DNA from 3 places in the Streptomyces sp. NPDC060198 genome. Region 2 is predicted to be linked to each of the others. Evidence: riboswitches for the same ligand, from Rfam matches in the RefSeq annotation. Region 2 holds a riboswitch; each other region holds the start of a gene.
What was found. Region 2 has a riboswitch for cyclic di-AMP ahead of ACFWEP_RS13520 (M23 family metallopeptidase). Riboswitches for the same ligand answer to the same signal wherever they lie in the genome.

Region 1 (3,266 bases), on a different contig from region 2:
GTCGCCGGGCACGTCATCGCCGCCTTCCTCTACATCCTGTTCGCCGTGGCGGGCGGCAATCAGTAGGGGGATTCCTCCGGACCGCGGGGCTCCGTAGCATGCCCGCATGACGACGGACCTGCGGCATCCGCGGCCCGGATGTACGTGGGACTGGTGGGCGGTCGACGCCGCCGGCTTCCTCGTGCAGTTCAGCCACGGGCCCGCTCCCGAACACCTGCTGGCGCACCTGGACCGGGTCGACGCCGCGGCCGCGTGGGCAGAGGAGCACCGAGCCGTGTGGTTCGGCGGTGACTCCGTGCCGCTGCACGCGTTCGTCTGCGACGGCGAACTGCCCACCTACCTGCGGCGTGGCGTCCCGGCCTCTCCGCTGCGGCTCTCCGACGCGCCCGCGGTCATCGCCGGCGTCGCGGTCCTGGTCGAACTGGACCGGGCGGTGGGGGACACCTGGACGATCCACCTCGACGAGGGGTGGGTCCGGGCGGCGGCCCGACCGGGATCGCCCGGTTGACCGGACCGCCGCGACGAGCGTGCGGCCTACGCCTCGTCCAGCAGCCGCTCACGCAGCCGCTCCCGGGTCTCCCCGGAGAGTCCCAGTCCCTCGGCGAAGTAGCGCTCCGTGGTGCCCCAGTTCTCCTCGATCGTGGCGAGGGCCGCGTCCAGGTAGTCGATGTGTGCCCCGAAGAGCGGGTTGAGCAGGCTCATCACCTCGGCGGACACCAGGGGGTCCGCGCTGTCGCCACGCCTCAGCCGGTACCGGCGGTGCGCATCGTTGGACTTGAGGTAGTCCGCCGCGATGGCATCGCGCTCCACTCCCACCGCGAGCAGGGTCACCGCCATCGTCAGGCCCGCCCGGTCCTTGCCCGCGGCGCAGTGCATCAGCGCCGGCACGCTGTCTTCCGCCAGGGCGTGCAGGACCCGGCCTTGCTCGGCCGTACGGTCGGTGATGATCGAGCGGTACGAGGCGAGCATGCGCTCCGTGCCCTTGCCGTCGGCGAGCAGTGAACGCAGCTGCGCGATGTCGCCCTCGCGCACCAGCCGCCAGAAGCCGGCCCCGTCCGCCGGGTCGGAGAGCGGGATGCGGACGTTGCGCACGCCCGGCAGTTCGATGTCGAAGCCGTCGAGCTTCTGGTCGGCGGAGTTACGGAAATCGAAGACCGTGTGCAGGCCGAGCCGGCCGAGGAAGACGGCGTCCTCGGCGGTGGCGGCGGCGAGGTGACCGCTGCGGAAGAGCCTCCCGTGCCGGACCCGTCGTCCATCGGCAGTGGGCAGCCCGCCCACGTCCCGGAAGTTACGGACCCCGCTCAGCTCGGGTTCGGCCGGCGAGAACTGCGGCACCTGCGTCACAGCGGCTCCTCGGTGCGTCTGCGCGCCGGCGCTGCTCGCCGACGTCGGCTCGTCGCGACCCTACGACATCGCTCCCCGGCGCCGGGGAGCCGGCGGTCGTCTCCCCGGCTGCTGAAGAACCGTCATCAGTGACGTGCGCGACATGTCCGTATTGTACGTATTTTGATCAACATCACCCGTTTATGGGTGAGATGGTGGGTGATCTCGTGAGCGGGATCATATCCGTGACCGTGTGTGGCCGGGAAGCCGGGCGGCAGTCCGTCCGCCGCGCGGAAAGCCAAGATCGGTAATCCACGGAGGGTGACCGGAAAAGCGGGCCGATTTCGGCTCCGGGATTCCGTTCCGCTTGCGACGGCTTGTTCCGTCCGACCTGGCTCGATTACGTTCACCATCACTCCGGACGGACCGCCTAATCCTGCCGCCGCCCGGAATTCGCACTCACTGATGCGTGGCAGGAGCGGGGGACCCAGGTAAGCCGCCGACCGGAGTTGTTCCGGAAGGCTCGGGGTGAAGTCGCGTTCAGCGCGACCGGGCATCTCCAGCCCGAACCCGACAGCTCACCTCGTAGGCGCCGGAGAGGAATTCCCCCATGCCCATCCCGGGTAAGCACCGTCGTAAGAAGTCCGGCCCGATCGCTCGCGGCATCCTCGCCGTCGGAGCGGGCGGCGCCGTCGTCGCCCTGCCGCTCCTCGGAGCCACGGGTGCCCACGCCGCTGAGCAGTCGGCCCCCGCCGCCGCCCAGTCCGCCCAGCAGTCCGCCAAGACCTACAAGGTCGTCCCCGGCGACTACCTGGCGAAGATCGCCGCCCAGCACAAGATCAAGGGTGGCTGGGAGAAGCTCTACCAGGACAACCGCGAGGTCGTCGGCGGCAACCCGAGCCTGATCCTCCCGGGCATGAAGCTGACCCTCGGCGCCCAGGCGTCCGGCTCGGCCTCCACCGCGTCCTCCGCCAAGGCCGAGGCCCCGAAGACCGAGACGAAGACGGCCGCCAAGACCGAGGCGAAGGCCGCCCCGGCGGCCTCGGCCGAGTCCGCCGCGACCACCACCAAGGCCGCCGACAGCAACAGCACGGGCTGGACCACCCCGGTGGCCAACGCGACCGTCACCACCCAGTACCACGCCTCCGGCTCCATGTGGTCCAGCGGTTACCACACCGGCTCCGACTTCAGCGCCGCCACCGGCACCGTCGTCCGCGCCGTCGGCCCCGGCACAGTCGTCTCCGCCGGCTACGACGGCGCCTACGGCAACGAGGTCATCATCAAGCACGCCGACGGCATGTACTCCCAGTACGCGCACCAGTCGCAGCTGATGGTCTCGGCCGGCCAGACCGTCACCGGCGGCCAGCAGATCGGTCTCTCGGGTGCCACCGGCAACGTCACCGGCCCGCACCTCCACTTCGAGATCCGCACCACCCCGAGCTACGGCTCGGACGTGGACCCGATCGCCTACCTGCGGTCCCACGGCGTCTCCATCTGAGCCACCTCCCATTGACGAATCGTCACGATCCGTCAGGGATTCGAGGGGCGGTACGCGCAAGCGTGCCGCCCCTCTACTTATTCCGGCTTTACCAAAAACTGACCAGGTGGTCTATCTCACCCCACGTCAACCCCTTCTTACGGTCGCGTAGGTCACATGAAAAGGGGCAAGATATGTGGTCGTGGCAGACGATTCGAGAATCCAGCAGACAGACACCATCGGGTCGTACGCGGCGATCGGCGACAGTTTCACCGAGGGAGTCGGAGACCCCGGACCGGACGGGTCTTATGTCGGCTGGGCGGACCGTTTCGCGGTTCTCCTCGCGGACCAGCTTCCCGCCCTCGACGAGGCGACGGGTCCCGATTCCGTGCACGGGGAATTCCGGTACGCCAATCTCGCGGTACGCGGACGACTTCTCGATCAGATAGTCGAGGAGCAGGTCCCC
Region 2 (3,266 bases):
GGGAACGGTTGGGCGTCCGGGGGTGTCAGTGCCCGGCGATTCGTGCGGATCCTGCCTGCCCTGCTCGTCCTCGGCGGGCTGGTCTTCGACATCGCGTCACCGCCCCGCTTCACGGCGGTACCCCTGTTCGTCGCCGCGCCCCTGATCGCCGCGCCGTTCGCCTCCCGGACCGGCACCGTCCGGATCGGAGCCGCCTCGCTGGCCGCGGTCATCGCGATGCGGGTGTACGTGGGCACCATCGGCGAGATCGTCCCGATCATCGAGACGCTCACCGTGGCCACGACGGCCGTGCTGGCGCTGGTCATCAACGGAGTGGTGCGGCGCGGCAGCGAGCAGCTGGCCTCCGCCCGGATCATCGCGGAGACCGCCATGCGCGCGGTGCTGCCCGTCCCGGCCGACCGGGTCGGCGGGCTCCACGTCGCCGCGCGCTACGAGGCGGCGCAGGCGGACGAGTACGTCGGCGGCGACCTGTTCGCCGTCGCGGACACCCCGCACGGGGTACGTCTCGTCCTGGGCGACGTACGCGGCAAGGGGCTCGACGCGGTCGAGGCGGTGGCGGTGATCATCGGCGCGTTCCGGGAGGCCGCCGAGCAGGAGGAGACGCTGGAGGGGGTGACGCAGCGGCTGGAGCGCGCGTTGGCCAGGGACGCGGCGCGGCGGGGCGGGCTGGACCCGGTGGAGGGGTTCGTCACCGCGGTGCTGGCCGAGATCCCGCAGGGCTCCGCCACGCTGCGAATCGTCAACCGGGGTCACCCCGAGCCGTTGCTGCTGCATGCCGGGGGAGCGCTGGACGTGCTGCGGCCCAGTACCCCGGCGCTGCCGCTCGGCATGGCGCTGGGGGCCTGGCCGGACCGGGCGGACGAGTGGGACCTCCCGCCGGGCGCGACCCTGCTGACCTACACGGACGGGCTCTCCGAGGCGCGCGACCCGGCGGGTGTGTTCTACGACCCGGCGGAGCGGCTGCGGGGCCGGATCTTTCCCGGCCCCGACGAGCTGCTCTCGGCGCTCACCGACGACGTCCGGCTGCACACCGGTGGGCGCTCGACGGACGACCTGGCGCTGCTCGCGGTGGCCCGGCCGGCGGAGGACCAGCCGGAGCGCCGGACCACCGTGCCGATCGTGGGCCGCGGCGGCGGCTGACGCAGGTCCGGGGCGGCCGGCGCCGCCCTCGGAAACACGCCCGGGTGGCGCTCCCGCGGTCGGCTCCGCGGACCGTCGCGCGGGTGCGGCGACGGTCCGTAGCAGGGTGGTGCCGCTCGATAACATATGACACACCGTCAGATGAACGGCGCTGTACGACTCGTCCGCAAGTCGCCCGGATAGGTGTGGGAATGCCCAGGTAAATCCCGGCCCGAAGTGGGAATGATCAAGGGGAACGGCTTGGAATCGGAGCCGTATGTCTATTAACGTTCGATAACGCAGCGCGGTCGTCCCAGCCGTCGTCAGAGACGGCGCCGTGCGCGAGCGCCGAATTCCGCAAGGGAACCGGGGAACCACCTTCTTGGGGTGAATCGGACACCTGTGTCTCGACAGAGACACCAGGCGCCCGTAGGAGACCTTCCTGCTCCGAACCCGTCAGCTAACCCGGTAGGCGAGAAGGAAGGAAAGGAGTGCGCCCACGTGGCGTCCAACCAGCCTGCCCCCGAAGCCCCGTCACCCTTCGCCACCCGTGAGGGTTTCGGCTCCCCTGGCGACGCCGACAAGGCCTGGGAGGAATGGAACCCCACCGAGGATTCCCTCCGCCCCGTACGCGGCCGGCACCGCGTCGCCAAGCAGCGTGGTCTCGCGCGTAGTTCCACCGTCCTCGGGGTCGGCGTCATCGCGGCCGTCGGTGCGGGCGGCATGGCCACCGCGCAGAGCAAGCCGCCGGTCTCCATCTCTCTTCCCGATTCGCTCGCGGACAACCTTCCCGACGCCAAGTCCCTTCCCGGGCTGGGTGCTCTGATCACCGCGGTCGAGTCCGACGACACTCCCGTGCCGGTGGCGGCGTCCGCGCCGTTCACCACGGCCGGACTCACCACCGCGGAGACCGAGAAGGGCGCCACCGACGCGGGCGAGGCGCTGCGCGCCCGCATCCTCCAGCAGGCCGAGCAGCAGCAGTCCGCCGCCGACGCGGACGCGAAGGCGGCGGAGGAGGAGGCGGCGGCGGCCAAGGCCGCCACCGAGGCCAGGAAGCAGCAGGACGTGGCCACCGCGAAGGCCGCTGCGGAGAAGAAGGCGGCCGAGGAGGCCGCGGCGGAGAAGGCCGAGGCCGAGAGACTCGCCAAGCTCGCCGCCAGTTACTCGCTCCCCACCTCCGCGTACACGATCACCTCCACCTTCGGTGAGGCCGGCACGATGTGGGCCTCCGGGCAGCACACCGGTCTCGACTTCGCCGCGCCGACCGGTACCCCGGTCAAGGCCGTGCACGGTGGAACGGTCAAGTCGGCCGGCTGGTCGGGCTCGTACGGGTACCGCACGGTCCTTGAGCTCGACGACGGTACGGAGATCTGGTACTGCCACCAGTCCTCCATGGACGTCGTCGCCGGCCAGCAGGTCAACACGGGCGACACCATCGGGCGCGTCGGAGCCACCGGCAATGTCACCGGCCCGCACCTCCACCTCGAAGTCCACACCCCGGACGGCACCGGCATCGACCCGATGGCCTGGCTGACCGGCAAGGGCCTCACCGTCTGACGCCTCCGGGCCCGCACCGGCCCGGGCGGCCGGGTACCTCCGCCGGACACGCCACGGGCGTCTCCCCAGCCCCGGCAGCCTTGACGCTCCCCCCGACGTCAGGGCTGCCGGCCTCTCGTCCTGCCGAAACCTCGGCCGGAACCGTCGCGCGGCCAGTCGCCGGAGCAGTCGCCGTCGGCATCTCGGCCGGAATCGCGGCCGCGCGTGGCGGCCGGAGCCCCGGAAGCGGAATACGATCTCCCGTCCGCTCCGTTGAACCCCTCATGACTTCTTCTCTCCGCACACTCGGAACGTCCGGCATCGAGGTCTTCCCCCTCGCCCTCGGCGGCAACGTCTTCGGCTGGACCGCCGACGAGGCCCAGTCCTTCGCGGTGCTCGACGCCTACACCGCGGCCGGCGGCAACTTCGTCGACACCGCCGACGCGTACTCGGCCTGGGTCCCGGGCAACCGGGGCGGTGAGTCGGAGGCGCTGATCGGCAAGTGGCTCAAGGCCCGTGGCAACCGTGCGGACGTCGTCGTCGCCACCAAGGTCGGTGCCCACCCCCAGTACCGAGGGCTCGCCACCGGCAACGTCAAGAGCGCGGTGGAG
Region 3 (3,266 bases), on a different contig from region 2:
CGTTCGTGGAGCGGGCCGCCATGCCGTACGCCTCGTCGACGCGGCGGAGCGCCTGCGCGAAGGAGATCTTCTCGCGCTGCGAGAGGGCGTCGATCATCGCCTCGGCGCGGTCGCCGATGCCGCGCTTGGGCACGTTGAGGATACGGCGCAGCGGGACGGAGTCCTCGGGGTTGGCGAGCACCCGGAGGTAGGCCAGGATGTCCCGGACCTCCTTGCGCTCGTAGAAGCGGACGCCTCCGACGACCTTGTAGGGCAGGCCGACGCGGATGAAGATCTCTTCAAAGACACGGGACTGGGCGTTGGTGCGGTAGAACACCGCGACGTCGCCGGCCTTGGCGTCGCCGGCATCGGTGAGCCGGTCGATCTCGTCGGCGACGAACTGCGCCTCGTCGTGCTCGGTGTCGGCGACGTACCCGGCGATGCGGGTGCCGGTTCCGGCGTTGGTCCAGAGGTTCTTGGGGCGGCGGCTCTCGTTCCGCTCGATGACGGCGTTGGCGGCCGAGAGGATCGTCTGGGTGGAGCGGTAGTTCTGCTCCAGGAGGATCGTGGTGGCGTCCGGGTAATCCTCCTCGAACTGGAGGATGTTGCGGATCGTCGCGCCGCGGAAGGCGTAGATCGACTGGTCCGCGTCACCGACGACGCAGAGCTCGCCCGGCGCGTCGTGCTCACCCGCCGGTCCGACCAGCTCGCGCACCAGGGTGTACTGGGCGTGGTTGGTGTCCTGGTACTCGTCGACCAGGACGTGCCGGAACCGGCGGCGGTAGTGCTCGGCGACGTCGGGGAACGCCTGGAGCAGGTGGACCGTCGTCATGATGATGTCGTCGAAGTCGAGGGCGTTGGCCTCGCGCAGCCGTGCCTGGTAGAGCGCGTACGCCTGGGCGAGCGTCTTCTCGAAGCCGTCGGCGGCCTGCCCGGCGAAGGTCTCCTCGTCGATGAGCTCGTTCTTGAGGTTGGAGACCTTCGCGGTGAAGGACTTCGGCGGGTAGCGCTTGGGGTCGAGGTCCAGGTCGCGGCAGACCAGGGCCATCAGCCGCTTGGAGTCGGCCGCGTCGTAGATGGAGAACGACGAGGTGAAGCCGAGCCGCTTCGACTCACGGCGCAGGATGCGCACGCACGCGCTGTGGAAGGTCATGACCCACATGGCGTTGGCGCGGGGGCCGACGAGCTGCTCGACCCGCTCCTTCATCTCACCGGCGGCCTTGTTGGTGAAGGTGATCGCCAGGATCTGCCCGGGGTGCACGCCGCGCTCGGCCAGCAGGTGGGCGATGCGGTGGGTGAGCACCCGCGTCTTGCCGGAGCCGGCGCCCGCGACGATGAGAAGCGGGGACCCGGCGTGCACGACGGCGGCACGCTGCTCGGTGTTGAGTCCGTCGAGCAGCGCCGCGGAGTCGATGACCGGGCGCGGGGCGCCGTCGCGGTAGTACCCGTCCCTGGGCGGCGGGGGCGCGTCGAAGAGCCCTTCGAAGAGGCCCTCGGGCTCCTCCTCGGGCTCGTGGTCCTCGAGGGGCGGCGGGGGCCCCTCCTCCACGGGCTGGAGGCCGGTCAGGAAACTGTCGTCAAAGAGGCTGCTCATCGCTTGTCGAGTTTAGATGCCTCGACGGACACTCCGGGCGGCCTTACGAAGTCTCGGCGGTCACGGTCACCGGCTGTCAAGGACCGTACGCGGCGCGCTGACGAACACCCCCTCGTGGCCAAGGTCACGAAAATGTATCGGGCATATCGCACATCGCCCTTCCCAGCCGCCCCGCCGCTTGGTTACCGTGCTCAGCCGGGCGGCCCGTATCCCCTGACAGGCGAACCGCGCCACAGGGCCGCCCCCGCCGAATCCGGCCCGCCCACGGCTGTCCGGAACCGGGGACCCACACGTCCCACCGGGGTGAATCGGGCCCGTACTCCGTCCATGCGGTACCGGCCCGTAGGGCAGCCTTCCGCGCCCGAACCCGACAGCTAACCCGGTAGGCGGTCCAGGAAGGAGATGCCGGCCTTGGCATCACATCGCAAGCCGCGCACCCCGATGCGCGTGACGTCACCGGCTGTGGGGTTCACCACGGTCGCGCTGGCCTCGGTGACGCTGCTCTCGACGCAGAGCGCGACGGCCGCCCCTTCGGCGCCCAAGCCGAGCATCGAGGAGGTACGGAAGAAGGTCGACGACCTCTACCGTCAGGCGGGCTCCGCGACTCAGGAGTACAACCGGGCCAAGGACTCCACCGCCGAGCAGCAGGACAAGGTGGACGCCCTGCTGGAGGAGGCGGCCCAGCGGGCGGAGAAGGTCAACGAGGCCCGTCGCGCGCTCGGGAACTACGCGGCGGCGCAGTACCGCACCGGCGGCCTGGCGTCCTCGATGACGTTCTTCCTGGCGGACGACCCGCAGTCGTACTTCGACCAGGACCAGCTGATGAAGCGTCGCAGCGGGCAGCAGGAGAAGGCGGTCTCCGACTTCCGCACCCAGCAGCTGGCGGCGGCCGAGAAGCGCACCGAGGCCACCAAGAGCCTGGAAGCGCTGACGGAGTCGCAGGAGGATCTGCGCACCAGCAAGCAGACCGTGCAGGACAAGCTGGCCGAGGCGCGCACGCTGCTGTCGAAGCTGACCGCCGAGGAGAAGGCGCGCCTCGCGGAGCTGGAGCGGAAGAAGGAAGCCGAGGCGAAGAAGAAGGCGGAGAAGCTCGCCGCCGAGCAGGCCGCCGCGGCGAAGGCGGAGGCCGACAAGGCCGCCGCCGACGCCGCCGCGGCAGGCTCGGACGCGGCCCCCGGCACGTCGGCCGGCTCGACCACGTCCGCTTCCACCAAGGGCGCCCAAGCACTGGCGTTCGCCGAGTCCCAGATCGGCAAGCCGTACGTGTGGGGAGCCACCGGCCCCGCGTCGTACGACTGCTCCGGCCTGACCCAGGCGGCCTGGCGGGAGGCGGGCGTCGACCTGCCGCGTACCACCTGGGACCAGGTCAACGTCGGGACGCGGGTCGCGACGGCCGACCTCCAGCCCGGCGATCTGATCTTCTTCTACGACGACATCAGCCACGTGGGCGTCTACAAGGGCGACGGGATGATGGTCCACGCACCGAAGCCGGGTGCGTACGTCCGCGAGGAGTCGATCTACTACATGCCGATCTACGGCAGCGTCCGGCCGGGCTGACCCGACGGACCGCCTCCACGCCCGCCGCCCCGGCCCGTGTCCTCCGGGGCGGTAGGACGGTGGGGCGGTGGGGCGGCTACGAGCATTCCCAGTAGAAGCGCCCTTCGCGGTGGTCGGGGCTGACGAAGGCGAAGCC

Region 1: another riboswitch for cyclic di-AMP. It lies ahead of ACFWEP_RS25145 (LysM peptidoglycan-binding domain-containing M23 family metallopeptidase); the one in region 2 lies ahead of ACFWEP_RS13520 (M23 family metallopeptidase).
Region 3: another riboswitch for cyclic di-AMP. It lies ahead of ACFWEP_RS20240 (NlpC/P60 family protein); the one in region 2 lies ahead of ACFWEP_RS13520 (M23 family metallopeptidase).

What each region holds. Positions count from the first base shown of each region.
Region 1 is NZ_JBHWZJ010000254.1:2,651-5,916, reverse strand. Features, by position in the region: gene ACFWEP_RS25160 (DUF6126 family protein) at 1-66, shown strand, start outside; gene ACFWEP_RS25155 (hypothetical protein) at 107-508, shown strand; gene ACFWEP_RS25150 (tyrosine-protein phosphatase) at 535-1,344, opposite strand; cyclic di-AMP (ydaO/yuaA leader) riboswitch at 1,774-1,928, shown strand; gene ACFWEP_RS25145 (LysM peptidoglycan-binding domain-containing M23 family metallopeptidase) at 1,934-2,821, shown strand; gene ACFWEP_RS25140 (SGNH/GDSL hydrolase family protein) at 3,003-3,266, shown strand, end outside.
Region 2 is NZ_JBHWZJ010000083.1:495-3,760, forward strand. Features, by position in the region: gene ACFWEP_RS13515 (PP2C family protein-serine/threonine phosphatase) at 1-1,140, shown strand, start outside; cyclic di-AMP (ydaO/yuaA leader) riboswitch at 1,456-1,609, shown strand; gene ACFWEP_RS13520 (M23 family metallopeptidase) at 1,621-2,676, shown strand; gene ACFWEP_RS13525 (aldo/keto reductase) at 2,940-3,266, shown strand, end outside.
Region 3 is NZ_JBHWZJ010000163.1:11,543-14,808, reverse strand. Features, by position in the region: gene pcrA (DNA helicase PcrA) at 1-1,573, opposite strand, end outside; cyclic di-AMP (ydaO/yuaA leader) riboswitch at 1,823-1,977, shown strand; gene ACFWEP_RS20240 (NlpC/P60 family protein) at 1,985-3,130, shown strand; gene ACFWEP_RS20235 (hypothetical protein) at 3,207-3,266, opposite strand, start outside.